Regions from separate parts of the Cyclobacterium sp. 10D3-21 genome, predicted to be linked through region 1. Evidence: riboswitches for the same ligand, from Rfam matches in the RefSeq annotation. Region 1 holds a riboswitch; the other holds the start of a gene.
What was found. Region 1 has a riboswitch for thiamine pyrophosphate ahead of AC0L7T_RS18640 (class I SAM-dependent methyltransferase). Riboswitches for the same ligand answer to the same signal wherever they lie in the genome.
Positions count from the first base shown of each region.

Region 2: it holds a riboswitch for thiamine pyrophosphate, as region 1 does, so the genes downstream of both, AC0L7T_RS02605 (TonB-dependent receptor) here and AC0L7T_RS18640 (class I SAM-dependent methyltransferase) in region 1, are expected to answer to the same signal.

Region 1 is NZ_CM147924.1:4,818,831-4,827,069, reverse strand. It holds gene AC0L7T_RS18660 (CASTOR/POLLUX-related putative ion channel) at 1-416, opposite strand, end outside; gene AC0L7T_RS18655 (Trm112 family protein) at 695-985, opposite strand; gene AC0L7T_RS18650 (thiamine phosphate synthase) at 988-1,629, opposite strand; gene AC0L7T_RS18645 (AIR synthase-related protein) at 1,626-2,678, opposite strand; gene AC0L7T_RS18640 (class I SAM-dependent methyltransferase) at 2,679-3,401, opposite strand; TPP riboswitch at 3,471-3,566, opposite strand; gene AC0L7T_RS18635 (D-arabinono-1,4-lactone oxidase) at 3,735-5,651, shown strand.
Region 2 is NZ_CM147924.1:575,415-583,653, reverse strand. It holds gene AC0L7T_RS02610 (NAD(P)/FAD-dependent oxidoreductase) at 1-465, shown strand, start outside; gene AC0L7T_RS02605 (TonB-dependent receptor) at 543-2,945, opposite strand; TPP riboswitch at 3,028-3,124, opposite strand; gene AC0L7T_RS02600 (fatty acid desaturase family protein) at 3,174-4,241, opposite strand; gene gldD (gliding motility lipoprotein GldD) at 4,336-4,950, opposite strand; gene AC0L7T_RS02590 (nitroreductase family protein) at 4,950-5,558, opposite strand; gene AC0L7T_RS02585 (TonB-dependent receptor domain-containing protein) at 5,583-7,835, opposite strand; gene AC0L7T_RS02580 (gluconate 2-dehydrogenase subunit 3 family protein) at 7,985-8,239, shown strand, end outside.

The sequences.
Region 1 (8,239 bases):
TGAATCGTTCTATTGGACCAACCCAGAATGACGATATGGTTGTTGGCCGTTACAGGGGTAAGCCCTTGCTCCAAATGACGAATCTTCCTGTTCATCCAGGTAGTGATAATGGCTACCAAAGAACCCAAAAATATCACATATCCTGCTATTGTAAGTAGGGTAGAGATAAAACGGCGCCAATTGCCTTGATCATCTCCAAGGTAACCAGGGTCGGTAAGTCTGAGGAATGCCCACCAGACCGCCTCACCTAAGGATTGATTGGGTGTATCAGTGGGTATCACTAATAAGCCCCCAAAAATGGAAATCATGCCTATCAAAGCTGCAACTACCAAAAGCTGGTATTGAGCACCTTTTACCAACTGTCTTTCCAGTGTAAATAAAATCTTCCGCCGAATTCTAGGTCTTTTTAATCGCATATAATTTTTAAACAGGAGTTTTTCTGCCCTTCAATATAAAAATTAAGTTACAATATCCGCCCTTCTGCGACTTGCAAGGTTGTAAGCTTTCTTCTTTTTCGTGCGCGTTTTATGCTTTCTCCCATCTGTTCCAAAATTTTCAGGTGTTTGGGAAAAAGGGTTTGTTTTCTTTTGGTCATATCCAAAATGTTTGTTATTTCAATCAAACATGGTTTTTTGATTAAAATAACAAACAACAGATCATGCAATGCATTGGGCATTACACAATCTGGGTAAAATTATTTAGGGTTAATATCTTTTCCGGCTTCGATTAAACGAAAATTGCTGACCGTTTTCCCTTCAAGGTGTTTGCTCCATTTTTCAAGCAATGGTTTTTCTAAATCAACTTCTCTGTATTCATCCGGATTCATAATGGGTAAACCCTTTACTATCGGGTAGATTCTTTTGCATTCTTTGCAGTGTAGCCAGCCTTCCAGAATTCTTTTCTCTGTATCTTCTGTTATACTGGTCAACTCCAGATCGGCTTTATCAAATGGGCAACATAATTTATCAATTGTGGATAATCTCATCGTTATTTTGATTGTAATGAATTAAAATATTTTTGTAAGGCGCTGACGGGGTTCTGATTTTGCATCACTCCTGAAATTAAAGCTATCCCTGAGTGGGGCAGCGATTGAAGCTCAGGAAGGTTTTCCATCTTGATTCCTCCAGCCAAAAATAAGGGCATGTCCGTGATTTTTCCTGCTTCTCTGATTACATCGAAGCTTACCAAATCACAATGTTGTGTGGTCTTGGTAGGATAAACTGAGCAAAAGGATACATAATCCATCCCAAGTTTGTCTGCCTGTCGGATCAAGTCCAGGTCATTGTTTACAGTCAGTCCTACCAAGTGATTTTTTGCCGAAAATTCACTGATGGAAGATAAATCCGAAGGGATGCTGTCCAAATGGATGCCGTCTACATCTTTTACTTGAAGTAAATCCCATCTATTGTTTACCAAAATCGGGAAGTCATAAGCAGCTGCCAATTCCACGACTTTACTTGTAAATGCGACTGCATCCTGTCCTTCTCCAAAATGATCCCAAATTTGCACAGCAGCAAGAGGGAAAGTAAACAACTGTTCCAAAATAGGAAAAAGCACAGCCTCAGGCTTGTCAGAAGGATCAATGACCAGGTAAATACTTTTATCTGCTTGTAAGTTTAGTTTTTTCATTGCCATCCGTTTTTATATGCACTAAAAAAAGCCTCCCAGTAAGGGTCTACAGATTGATAAATCATTGGCGTTTTTTCTCCTTGTTTGAAGATTGAAATGCCTTCCTCGGCAGCAGTTAACTGGCCAACTTCAGTACAGGCAATATTTTCATTCGCCAAGCGACTTTTTATTTTCTCTACCTGGTCTTTTTTGCAAGTAATCAGCATGGAACCTGCTCCAATGCATTGCAAAGGATCCAGCGAGAAAAGGCGACAAACGGCTTCCTGTATTGCTCCAACGGGTATCAAGTCCTCTTCAATGACAGCCCCACAGTTGGCTGCACTAGCCAACTCATAGATTGCGCCCAATACGCCACCTTCGGTGACATCATGCATGGCAGTGACACTGTTTTCAGCTGCATTTCCTCTAGCTGTTATTGCATCTTTGATAGAACTTGTTTGGTAAAATGAATCCGAAGCTCCTTGATATACCTCTTTTCCGAGTTTGTTGCTTACTGTTTTCGGAAAACTCATGGCCAAAATAGCAGCAGACGAGATGGCTGCTCCTTTTGTTACCAAAATACAGTCACCAGCTTGGGCTTTGGGGGTGGCTAGCATTTGGTCTTTTGGGGCGATGCATATAAATGTGCCTCCTCCTGCGATAGTAGAATTTTGTCCTTCGACAAAACCGGTATGGCCTCCAGTGATGGCAACGCCCAAAGCAGCACAATACTCGTGCACATATTGCCAATAAATTTTGAAATCAGCCTGGCTTAAAGTAGCAGGAAGGTTCAGTACAAATTGGCCAAATTGGGGGGCAAAACCTGTGGTGGCCATGTCGTTGGCCATTAAATGAACGGATAACCACGCGGATTCCTGTAATCCAAGCGTTTGAATTAAGGAAAGCGGATCACTGGTGAGGGCCATGGCCTGTCCTCCTGCCAATTCTACAATGGATACGTCAATGCCGAATCCAGGCCCAACGAGTACCTTTTCATTGGGTGTCCCACAATTGGAGGTTATAAAATCACCCAATAATCTTTCATCAATCTTTCCGGCTTTTTCGCTCATTTATTGAACATCGTTAAATTGCACATAAAGGCCAAAGAAATCACCATAAGGCATGTTCCATTGCTGTACAGGAAACCATTTAGGTAAACCGGTACAAGACCAGGTAATGGTATAATCTCTTCCTTCCAAGGCCTCCTCTATAATCTTGATAAGGTGTTTGGGCGTGTAAAATGTTGCGGTGACATAAAAAGGGTTCTTTCCAAAAGCTTGTTGCACCCGACGACGAAGGACTTTGGGAGAGTTCTTGTTCATCATTCCCATCGCAATACCATATTTGCCAACCCTGGCCGCTTCACGGATCACCTTGACCGGGTCTTTGTAGTATTCAAAAGTGGTGATAAAGGCAAGGGAATCAAAAGTATTGTCTTTGAAGGGCATGTGGTGAGAATCGGCCATTACCAGATCCCCATCAAACAAATGGATGGCCTGAGATAGCATTAAAGGAGAGATGTCTCCTCCAGTAGATTCTATGCCTATTTCTTTCCACCACCTGGTAAACCTTGTCGTGCCACAGCCAAATTCCAATAGGGTTTTCACCCTTTTGTCCTTGGTTACCAACTGTTCCATTATTTTTTTCTGCCACACCTCAGCTCTTTTGTAGCGGCCTTCATACCAAAGTTCATAGGTATCTGTATGGTCTCTGTTGAAAAACCATTCAGGTCTGTTTTGCCAGTTTCGCTGTTGCTGAGGGATCAGCCCCATTTTTTGCTTTTCTATTTCCATTTTGTAATTCGTTTATAAAAAAAACATTCGACCGAACAAAACCAGTGGAATGTAGCTTCAAATTACAAAAGGAAATCTGGCTTGCATCCCTACGTTGGCATTATCCAAATCAGGTTCCGGGTATTTTCTCAGCCTGACTTTTGTCAAGCACCCCGTGCATATTTTACAGCCACAAAGATATCGAATAACCCATGTAAAGCAAGCAGTATTTCCAATGGCAATACTAAGACTGTTTTTAAATTGAAATTAATAAAGCATAAATCATGTGGGTTTTTAATATTTTCGATAAATTAGGTAGTTGTTTAATGGTTTTTAAAATAGAAGATTAGATACATGTCCGCATTAACGAAATTTATTACCTGGAAGAAAGGTAATACAGTAGTCTCTTGGGTGCTTTTTGGATTATTGGTTCAGGTAGTTTTTAATAGAAAGAATGTTCCGTCTCATATTGAAGTGTTGGACGATACCCTAACCCATCATTGTTCCAGAACGAAAAGAAATCGCTGGGTTAATGTTATCAATTTTGTGGTTACACCAAGGTTTATAAGAAGGTTAATTGAGGGCCAATTGAATAAAAAAATGGCAGAACATGAGCGTGTGATTTTATCTCTTGACAAGGAGCTGACCAAGGATGATTTTTTCGAGAAGGAGAAGCCACTCAGACGGAAGTGGAGCAATTGGTATGGCAATCATTTTTCTGAACCGCTAAAGTTTTTTGTGCCTGGAAATGGGGACTATGAGAATTTCACTTCCGATGATGAATCCTGCAAATGGTATGATTTTAAGGGCTTGTTGGATGTGAGTGAAATGGTGAAGAATGCTGAGAAAGAAAATAGAAAAGTGAGGGCAGTAGGTTCTGGACATGCGCTTACGGCAGTAGCCCAATGTGAAGATTTTTTGGTTTGCACCCAAAACATGAACATGACCCAGCGGCCTGCCAAGGAGTGGATAAAAAAGGAATACAAGGATGGTTTTGATGTAGAAGTGAATTTTTGCAATAAAAAATCTGTGGAAAAGCATTTCCTTTTTGAAACGGGGGGTGGAACAAAAATCAGGCATTTGATACAAGCTTTGACAAAGCATGGTTTGGCACTGATCAATCAGGGTGGCTCAAGTATTCAGTCTATAAGCGGAGCGATTGCCACCTCTACGCATGGGTCAGGAATTGGAATTGGTCCCGTATCTGTTTTTGCCAAATCAATGACCATTGTGGGCAAAGGGGGAATGATTTTTAGAGTAGAACCTAAGGATGGGATAACTGACCCTGTTGAATTTAATAAAGATGATCAAGTTAAAAAGTACGGAATTGAATTGATTCAGGACGATGAGAAATTCAATGCGGTAATGGTGGGTATTGGTTCCGTGGGGATTGTATTTTCTATGATCTTAGAAGCCCAACCCAATTACAGGCTTTTTGAAGAGCGGATTAGCTACAATTGGGAAGAGCTTAAAGCAGAGATGCAAAAAGAGGATGTGCATACATTCATCAATGCCCACCGTCATTTTGAAGTTTTGATCAATCCCTATCGGGACATGACTGCCGAAACAGAAGATGGGAAACAAAGAAAATGTTTGGTGACCACAAGGGATTACAGTGAAAAGTCAAATAGGGAACAAGCGGGAAGGGAAAGGAATTATATTTCCTCCTTTATCTCAGGAATAGCGATTTCTGGTAGACTCTCTCCTTGGGTGTTCAATAAAAACCATCAGGCCATTCCAGCAATGACCAACAATTCCATTCACAGACTCGTAGACCACCGTGGGGATGAAGGAGGAGGCTTTGAAGATGAGTCTCGTTTTGTGCTGGACCAGGGGTTGGGAGAACTGAAATTCTATGGCTATGCAGTAGAATTTGGATTTCCGTTGGAAAAGGTATTTGATGCAGTAGATCTAATTATTAAAGTCTGTGAAGAAGCCCAACCTTACCACCACCTTTTGGCAGCGCCTTTTTCTTTGCGGTTTGTCAAACAATGCGATGCCCATTTATCCATGATGAACCAGCACGATACCTGTATGATTGAACTGGTAAGTGTAAAAGGTGTGACCGGAAGCTTGCCTTTGTTCAGGCGTTTGGAGAGAGAATTGCTGGACTTTGGTGCCATTCCTCATTGGGGGCTTTCTGTGGAGCCCTGGTATAGGGAACGGGTGGAGAAAGCATTTCCACGCTTTAAGGATTGGGAAGTGCAGCAAGCCTTTTTTGGAGGAAAAACCTTTAAAAATGCCTTTTTAGAACGAATTCAAGATTCTTAATCCTTTGTTAAATTTCACTGTTTGTGAATTTGAAAGTAGCTTCAGGACCTAACAACCCAAATCTATAATTGGATAAGGCTTGTGATGTAGAGTCTTGTTCAACCCGCTATCGGGGTTGAGGAATAGATGTGGAATTGGCCGTCGACGGGTTTTCACCCGTGGCTATTATTGGTGAAGCCCTACAGGCTTCTTTCGATTAACATCAGTTCGATTTTAATACTTGCTGGTAAAATTAGGTTTATTTAGTGAAGCAGTTCCCTCCTTGAAATAGACACAGAAAAAGCAGATAAGGAGAGTCCCCCTTTCTTTTAAAGGGGGCAAGGGAGATTTTTTCGCAACCCTCACCAATATCAGACTTGTCTTGATGTGGATTTTCACAGCTTTCTTCACTTAAAGCCCTCTCTAAATCTCGGAATGACAGATTTTAAAATTCAGGGTTAAGGAGCCACTGGCATTAGCGAAAAGCCTGTTTCACTATTGAGCTTACAGGAGGCTAATGCCCAATAAATGCCAACTCATTTACACCCCGGGTCGCACCTCCTGCGTCGGCTAACCCAGGGCTACAAAGATTGCACTCCGCTGGAGTGCTGCATTGGATATTGTCATCTGGATTTCTGCGTTTTTAAAATGTTAATTCTCGGAATGAGGAATTGGCGGGTAATGAACCACCAGAACGTCATTGCGAACCCTTTTTTGGGGAGGGGTTGTATAGGAAAAGGGTGTGGCAATCTCATAACGTTGGAGATTCCTTCGACTTTCTCTACGCAAAGCCCCTGCAAAACCTACTGATAACAGATTTTAAAATTCAGGGTTAAAGGGCCACTGGCATTAGCGAAAAGCCTGTTTCACTATTGAGCTTACAGGAGGGTAATGCCCAATAAATGCCAACTCATTTACACCCCGGGTCGCACCTCCTGCGTCGGCTAACCCAGGGCTACAAAGATTGCACTCCTCTGGAGTGCTGCATTGGATATTTTCATCTGGATTTCTGCGTTTTTAAAATGTTAATTCTCGGAATGAGGAATTGGCGGGTAATGAACCACCAGAACGTCATTGCGAACCCTTTTTTGGGGAGGGGTTGTATAGGAAAAGGGTGTGGCAATCTCATAACGTTGGAGATTCCTTCGACTTTCTCTACGCAAAGCCCCTGCAAAACCTACCGATAACAGATTTTAAAATTCAGGGTTAAGGGGCCACTGGCATTAGCGAAAAGCCTGTTTCACTATTGAGCTTACAGGAGGCTAATGCCTTACAAATGCCAACTCATTTACACCCTGGGTTGCACCTCCTGCGTCGGCTAACCCAGGGCTACAAAGATTGCACTCCGCTGGAGTGCTGCATTGGATATTTTCATCTGGATTTCTGCGTTTTTAAAATGTTAATTCTCGGAATGAGGAATTGGCGGGTAATGAACCACCAGAACGTCATTGCGAACCCTTTTTTGGGGAGGGGTTGTGTAGGAAAAGGGTGTGGCAATCTCATAACGTTGGAGATTCCTTCGACCTTCTCTACGCAAAGCCCCTGCAAAACCTACCGATAACAGATTTTAAAATTCAGGGTTAAGGGGCCACTGGCATTAGCGAAAAGCCTGTTTCACTATTGAGCTTACTGGAGGCTTATGCCTTACAAATGCCAACTCATTTACACCCTGGGTCGCACCTCCTGCGTCGGCTAACCTAGGGCTACAAAGATTGCACTCCTCTGGAGTGCTGCATTGGATATTTTCATCTGGATTTCTGCGTTTCGAAAATGATAGGTCTCGGAATGAGGATTCTTTTATCATCCTGGCTTGAACTCAGATTATTACATTTTAAATAAAATTGTTCCTGGTATTTATTTGCAAATTTCGTGGCAACTTTAAAGTAGCTTCAGGACCTAACAGCCCAAATCTATGATTGGATAAGGCTTGTGATGTGAAGTCTTGTTCAACCCGCTATCGGGGTTGAGGAATAGATGTGGAATTGGCCGTCCACGGGTTTTCACCCGTGGCTATTATTGGTGAAGCCCTACAGGCTTCTTTCGATTAACATCAGTTCGATTTTAATACTTGCTGTTAAAATTAGGTTTATTTAGTGAAGCAGTTCCCTCCTTGAAATAGACACAGAAAAAGCAGATAAGGAGAGTCCCCCTTTCTTTTATAGGGGGCAAGGGAGATTTTTTCGCAACCCTCACCAATATCAGACTTGTCTTGATGTGGATTTTCACAACTTTCTTCACTCAAAGCCATCTCTAAATCTCAGAATGACAGATTTTAAAATTCTTGTTGAGGAGCCACTGGCATTAGCGAAAAGCCTGTTTCACTATTGAGCTTACAGGAGGCTAATGCCCAATAAATGCCAACTCATTTACACCCCGGGTCGCACCTCCTGCGTCGGCTAACCCAGGGCTACAAAGATCGCACTCCGCTGGAGTGCTGCATTGGATATTGTCATCTGGATTGCTTCATTTCGAAAATGATAGGTCTCGGAAGGACGGATTGGCTGATATAGACCTACCAGAACGTCATTGCGAACCCTTTTTTGGGGAGGGGTTGTGTAGGAAAAGGGTGTGGCAATCTCATAACGTTGGAGATTCCTTCGACTTTCTCT
Region 2 (8,239 bases), 2.9 Mb from region 1:
CAATTAAAGACAGCAGGGAATATCCAAAGCATGGAAAAGCAATATTTATTTAAAAATCCTCATATAAAAGAAATATATAGTAAGGCAGAATTTTTATGGGAAAGGCCTGAGGTAATCAATGAGATCAGTTTCGCCACCAAATCTCCTGTAGAAAACCAAGTCCTTATGATTGGAGACGCAGCCGGTATGATTACACCTTTGTGCGGCAATGGAATGGCAATCGCTATTCATACAGGAAAACTGGCAGCTGATGCCATTCTCCAGCATAGGAAATTAGAAATGATTCAAAAAGAATACACAAAAGACTGGAACCAGTATTTTTACAGCCGGTTGCGAACTGGAAGAGCCGTGCAAAGGCTATTCGGCGCACCTTTTGTTTCAAACCTTGCTGTGAATGTGATCAAAAAATCTCCTTATCTGGCAAAAAAACTCATTCTTCAAACCCATGGAAACCCTATAAAATAAAAAGGCTCCCAAGTTTAAGCCAGGGAGCCTTTTCAATAAAATTTGAATACGAAAGGTTATTTCTATTCTTTGAAATATCAAAAACGAATAGCTACACCAGCCATAAAGCTGGTTCCTGCCATTGGGTAATAATAGTTTTCTGCCACACGCTCCATGCCCTGTCCTTCGCTGGAAGGAACGAAATAACCAAAAGTGTATCCGTTTGGCTCATAGAGGTTATTGAATAAATTATTAACCTTGCCGGAAAACACCATTTCTTTTACAAACCCTGGTTTCCAGGAATAAACAAATCTCAAGTCAGAAGTCCAGTAAGCATCCAGGCTCCTTGCTTCTTGTTGCGCATTGTCCAAAAATTGTTGGCCTACATACTTGTTGAGCAAACTGACTTCCAGGTTTTTTATTGGCCTGAAGTCTATAATGGCACTAGCTACAATGTCAGGAGAAAAAGCAATGTCTGTATTGGTATAAATAATGCTTTCCTGCCCTGTAAAATCCCAGTTCTCGTCATACACATCGCTGTACTCAGTATAGGTATCGATCTTGTTTTGACTAAAAGCGATGTTGCCTCCGAGCGTCCAAAGAGGGGAGAGCACTACCGCACCGTCAAGTTCTATTCCTGCCCGATAACTACTGGCAACATTTTCCCGGATATAAGCCCCTACATCATTCAATTGGCCAGTAAGCACCAATTGATCCTTATAGCCCAAATAGTACAGATTCGCATTGTACTGGTATTTGGAGGTCTTTACCCTAATTCCCGCCTCTACATTATTTAGTCTCTCAGGTCTTGGGATCTCTGATATTGGAGAATCTGTGAAATCACTCCTTACAGGCTCCCTGTTGGCAACCGCATAAGAAGCGTATAGGGTTTTTCCAGTACCCGTTTCATAGGACAAGCCAAGTTTAGGGTTGAAGAAAGTGTAGGATTGATTGCCACTAACGTTTCTTTGATCGCTATTCTTACCATCAAAAGAATAGTCAATCCCTCTTACTTGCATGTCTGCAAACAAGTACAATCTTTCCTTTACCTCATAGGTGGCTTTTAGGTACACGTTCCTATCATCCTTTACAGCCACATTGTTGTAATATTGGTCTCTAATATTGATATCCCCAGTGTTTCCCATCCAGATGATTTCACCGAAGTGGTCTCCATCATATCGGTTGGCGCCACCACCCAGGATAGCGTCTAATCTTCCGTTGGTTGAAACGTAATTCAGGGAAAATACAGCCCCATAAAAGTCATTGTCCAACCATCTTCTTCGAATAATATCGGTACTGGTAATTACCTGATCACCTATTTCAATTGGGTCAAAACCATAATCCTCCAGGTCATCATCTCCCTTAAATTGTTCATAGTATCCTTGTCCGGCAGTATAATGCAAAGCAAAATTAGCTTTCAGATTATCCGCCCATGTTCCAGCATAGATAAACTGGTAATGGTTTTGTTGGTAATTGTCGGTCTCATTTTCATAGGTATAGCCATTGAAAGTCCGATCGGTTTCAAGTAGATTTTCGGGCACTCCATTCCAGGCCTGGTAAGTTTGTTCTGCCCCAGCAAAGATATTTACCTTAAACACATGATTGTCCCCATAATAGCCTCCGGATACAAAGTAAGATTTCAGGTCAGAAAAAGCCCTGTCTATGTACCCATCAGAAGTGACTTGAGAAAGACGGGCGTCCACTGCCCATTTGTCATTGATCAATCCTGTACCGGCTTTGATGGTATGCTTCCGGGTATTAAAGGAGCCATAGGAATTGTCCGTTTCTGCGTAAGCTTCTTCCTTTTTGGTGTCGGTCTGAATATTAAGGCTGGCCCCAAAAGTAGCTGCACCATTGGTGGAAGTACCTACCCCACGTTGAATTTGAATGTTATCCACTGAGGAGGCAAAGTCGGGCATATTCACCCAAAAGACACCATGAGATTCGGCATCATTAAGCGGTATTCCATTGACGGTGACATTGATCCTGGTTTGATCTGTTCCCCGGATCCGCATACCCGTGTAGCCTACGCCTGTTCCTGCATCAGAATGCGTAACAATGGATGGGGTATAATTTAGCAGAAGAGGCAAGTCCTGCCCCAGATTGTCTTTCCCAATGGTTTCCTTACTAATCACTTGAAAGGTAGTGGGAGTAGTCTCCGATGCTCTTGTTCCTGAAACAATAAATTCTTCAGTGGTAAGGGTGGTTGAGTTTAAGACAATTAGTAGATCTTCTCGTTGAGGAAGTGGGATATTTACCGTTTTGGTGGTATAGCCTACAAAAGAAATGCGTAATGTTGCCGCTTTCTGGTTCAGATTATTTATCTGAAAGGCTCCATTTTGATCACTTACAGCACCTTTCTGGGTACCTTCCAAATACACGGTAGCACCTGGAAGAGGTAAGTCATTTTCAGCATCCTTTATAATTCCCCGGATGCTATTTTGGGCAATAGACAATTGACACAGCAATAAAAATATTGCTGAAAAACAAATACGAATCATGTTAATAAATTATTCTGGTTAAACATAGCAGAAATGAGGGGACAATTCTACTTTAGTTGTTTACCCAATAGCATTACGTACGATTAGCTATTTCACATTTCCCTTCGCCGGCATTATCCGGATCAGGTGATATGGGTATGATCTCAGCCCGTTATATTAAGGCACCCCTAATGATCTTGCCACAAATGTAGCTGGTATTATTTAAAATGACAAACTTTCACCTTATGCTCAGGCGTTCCCCAATCCCTTCAAATGGCGGAAATGGGAAATAAAAGCCCTTCTCAATTGTTGATGTTCAAGGTATTGAATATTGTAATCCTTGCAGGTTTGTTTGATGATTTTACTCAAAGCAGGATAATGAATATGCGAGACTTTAGGAAACAGGTGGTGCTCTATTTGAAAATTTAAGCCTCCCAAAAACCAAGTAAGTGTTTTGTAGCCAGTAGCAAAATTGGCAGTCGTTCTTATCTGATGAATCATCCATTCGTCTTCCAGACAATTGGACGCAGGCTCAGGAACAGGGAAGGCAGTTTCTTCCAGGCTGTGTGCCAATTGGAAAACAAGTGTCAGCACAAGCCCTGCAAATAGGCCATACACAAGAAAACCTACTAACCATGGGCCCCATCCAACCATGTAAATGGGTATGGCTACAAAAAGAACCAAATGAAGCGCCTTGAAACCCCAAAAACTGATATGATCAGACAGTTTCATTTTTTGAATAGGCACGATTCCTACCTTTCCGGTAACATACTTTTTATAATCTGTGAAAAATACCCAATAGAGATACAATAGGGAATAGGTGAAAATAAAATAATAGTGTTGAAATTGGTGTATTTTGAATTTCTTTTGACTTGGAGAAAGGCGCAAAAATGGCCTGGCGTTCAGGTCATCATCTACGCCATCTACGTTGGTAAAAGAGTGGTGAACAACATTGTGTTTGGTCTTCCACATGAAAACATTCGCCCCCAGAAAATTAATGGACATCCCTGCCAGGGTATTGACCCAAGGCCGGTCACTAAAACTACCATGCGCGCCATCATGCATTACATTAAAGCCTATAAAAGCAGTTAATGCGCCCAAAACTAAGCATTCAAACAATCCTAAAATCCAATGAGGGGTAAAAAACACAAGGTGGATGTATAACAATACAAATGCCGCCACAATGATTCCTGCTTTTATAAATAGTTGGGAATTTCCTGAACGAGCAATATTTTGAGCTTTAAAATATTCGCTCACCCTTAATTTCACAACTTGATTGAAATTGATTTTAGGTCTGGAGAATTTTGGCGTCGCCATATATTGATTATAGGTAAATGATTTAGGATAATACTACTTGGCTTAAGCAAATTAGAGAAAAAAGATTGGGGGTGTATACTTTAAAGGTACCACATTAATCTGACATTTTCAATTCAAAAGATAGGCTATTGATCAAATGCATCATGTCTGTTTTGATATATTCAATGATAGGAGCCAAAGAGTCGTTCTTAACCGCTGTCTGAAAATACAACGCTCCTCTAAGAAAATGTTGTGTTGAATCTGTAACAAAAAATTGAAATTGGGTGGGCACATCTCCGGTCAATTCAGAGACGAAACCAGTGTAGCCCTTGGGTGTTAGTAACACGGCTTCATCGATACCATAAGCCTTCACCTGATGCTTAAAAGTAAGACTCATCGCATCATTTAAATAGGTCTTAAATAAAGCATTATTCTCATTGATGGGTTTATAAGTCAGGTGAACCCTGGCATCAAAATCAGTATAGTGAACGTTGACCCACGTTTTTTCCTGCAGGTTAAATGAATCGCGTTCTATTTGAGAATGAACGGAATATTCAAAATTATAGGGCAGTTCTTTATCTAAAGAAACAAAATCCCGCATTGGCAAATCAATGCGGTTGTAGCCTTTGGGTTTGGGGAGGTAGTCTTCACTACAAGCCCCAATCAAAAGCATAGCCAACCAACAAAAGGCCAAAGCAGGATTTTGAAATTGTTTTTTTAGAAAAACCATTATTCTTTCACCCAAGTCACTTTTTCAGAAATTGGCGTTCTTTTTCCTTCAGGCCATTTGTCTGATGCCGCCTTGGCAACAAAGAAAAAACCCATTAATAGGTCTTCTTCGGCTAACCCAAAAAAGGTTTTGGCTTCTGGCCAGAAGGTAGGTGCACCTGTACTCCAGTAAGCTGCCAATCCTCTTGCACTTGCTGTTAAATACATGTTTTGAACCGCCATCGCTACTGAGGCTATTTCCTCCATTTCAGGAAGATTGGCGCGCAGGTCTCTTTTCATACCTATGGCGATAACATGAGAAGCCTTTAAAGGACTTTCTTTCAATTTGGTGTAAACAGCCTCCTTGAAAATCCCAGTTTTTTCACTTCGCTCTTTGTACAAGTTTGACTGATAATCAGCCAATGTTTTTAAGCCTTCGCCAGAAAACACTACGAAACGCCATGGTTCAGTAAGCTTGTGCGTAGGTGCCCAGTTGGCATTTTCTAAAAGCTCTTTAATGATACTCTCGTCTATTGGATCATTTTCCTTAAACTGAGCTACAAATTGGGACCTTCTATTCCTAATGATTTTATTGACTTCTTCTATATTAAATACAGGCCTATTGTTCATATTTGATTTTATTTTTTGAAACTACTAATATTTTAGACCAACCTTTATTCCTCCGTAAAAGTTTCTTGTGGCAGCAGGTTGGAAATACCTCCCTCCAAAAGGATTAAGGTCATTTCCCAGGCTATAACTGGCATTGGTTAAATTTTGAACCCCTAAATACAATTCAAGGTCAAGCGCTTTTCCAACATCACCTCTCCATCCTACTCTTGAATTCATCAAGTGATAGGAATCCTGAAATACGGTATTGGCATCATTCAATGGAATGTCATCCACAAATTGATGGGTAAAGTTAAGGTAAAAACCAGGCTTGGTTTTGATGTCCAATTGATTGACCAAGGTATTGGGGGCTACTCCCGTTAGGTCATTTCCACTGTAATCGTTGTCTCCTTTTACAAAGTCTACAAACTCAAAATAATGTCCAGTAAATGAATGGGTCACTTTAACCTCCTGGACAAATGACATTTGCTTTCTTATAAGTGCATAATCAACCAACAATTCTATTCCTTTCTGATTGGTAGCACCCGCATTTCTAAAGAGGACTACGCCTTGCTCATTGACAAAAGTGGTAATGGTTTCATCTAGCTTAAAGTAGAAAACAGATCCATCTACATTGACCCTACCCTTATTGAAACTTGAGCGGTAACCCAATTCATAATTCACCCCTTTTTCAGCATCCAGGTCCAGGTTAATTGATCCTTCGTTTGTTCTAACTTCATCAATGGTAGGAGGTGAAAACCCTGAACTGATACTGCCATATACCGCAGCATTGGTGTTCAATTTTGCTGAAAGCGCAATCCTAGGCACGATCACCGGATCAAAAGTTCGTTTGGCATTGGAAGGCACACCATTGATCATATCAATGTTTCTAGCGATGTTAAAACTAGAAAAGTTTTCGCTCAAGCCTATGGTCATTAAGAACCTATCGGAGAGTTCTGCTTCCAACTGCTGGAAAAGAAAAGCGGTTTTGGTCAATAGCTCATCACCAAAACGGATGGTATCAATTTTACCTCCATTGTTTCCGAAGTTTTGCGCCGAAGTTTTAGAAAGTTGGTATTCTCCACCAGCGATAAGCCTTACAGGTACATTGGACCAAATATCGTCATAGGTGAAACTTGTCCTTCCACCATAACCGTATTGCGTTTCTGTTTTATAATCCAGGTTAAAAGGATTCTCAAAATCCGTGGTATTGATATAAAGGGAGGTTTTATTGTCCAGGTTATGGTTAAACCTATAGTCATGAGACAAGGTACCGTACAATGACTTTTGGTCGATGGATGCATTCTGTGCTGCTGATCCTGGCCTTGCCTGTCTTGGGTTTTCTGCCACCTGATCAGCCGTTAGCGCTCCTGGTAATTCATAAAAAAGATCAGAATACAGGATTTGGGTAGTTAGTTTCTGCTTCTTAGATGGTTGAAAATACCCGGTAACCTGCAGCACTTCTCTGTCCATGGCAGTATGGTCTCTGTACCCGTCCGACTTTTGTTTGGCATAAGAAACGCTAATGCCTCCATTTTCCAGTTTTTGGTCGATGCCCATACGGTAGCGAACCAAACCAAAGGCTCCAACAGAAAGGTCTGCCCCAATCCTATTTTCATCCACCGTTTCTTTGCTGGTAAAGCTAATCACCCCTCCATTTCCAGCACCATAGATACTACCTGCAGGGCCTTTAATAATTTCCGTATTTTGAATATTGGACAGGTCAAGCATATTCAAAGGCGTAGTGCCATCTGGCGCGGTAAAAGGCATACCGTTCCAATAAACCTTAACATTTCTCACGCCAAAGGGGGAGCGCAATGAACTACCACGGATAGACACTCTATAACTGGCAGGTGCCCGTTCTTCAATTCGAATTCCAGGTTTGGTATTAAACGCCTGAACAATGGATGTTTCATTGAACCGGTACAAATCTGCTTCAGATACACGCGCTATACCAGCTGCCTGTTCCAACAATGGACGCTCTGATTCAAAAGAACTTACCAATACTTCGGTAAGTGCATTTTCCCCCCTTACCATAAAAACAGTAATCTCGCCTGATGAGGGCACCAATACAGCTTGCTCTTCAAAGGCTATGTGTGAAAAAAGCAAGTTTGAAGGCTCGCTCAGGCTTACCGTCAATTCTCCGTTTGCATTGGCTGTTATGGCTTTTTTTGTATTTACCTTAACCGTGACAAAGGCTACTGGCTCTCGGGATTCGGCATCCAATACCTTGATGTTCGTTTGTGCCCAAAGCCCCAGCGGAAGAAGGCATAATATTAATAGGTATAATTTTAATTTCATTTTGTAAATTTTATAATAGTTGTGGTTAAGTTTCAAAGCCAAAATTACGGCATTTTTGTAGTAATGCACCACCGATGAAAAAAACCTTGCTCACTTAATCAAAATTTTGATAACTTGTTCGTGTATTTTCATTTTACCCAAAAAAGATTATGGATAGAAGATCAGCTATGAAGCAATTAGCGATTCTAACCGGAGGGGCGGTATTGATACCTGCCTGCGACTTCAGCGAGGAATCCATTTTGCAAGCCTATCAAAACCTAAACATCACCCAGAGTGATAAAGTTTTACTCACTCAGGTAACAAATACCATTTTTCCAGGCACTACACTAAAGAAGGCTGAAGAATTAATGATTCAGGACTTTGTACTTGTAATGAGCAACGACTGCCTGGGCACTGAACAGCAA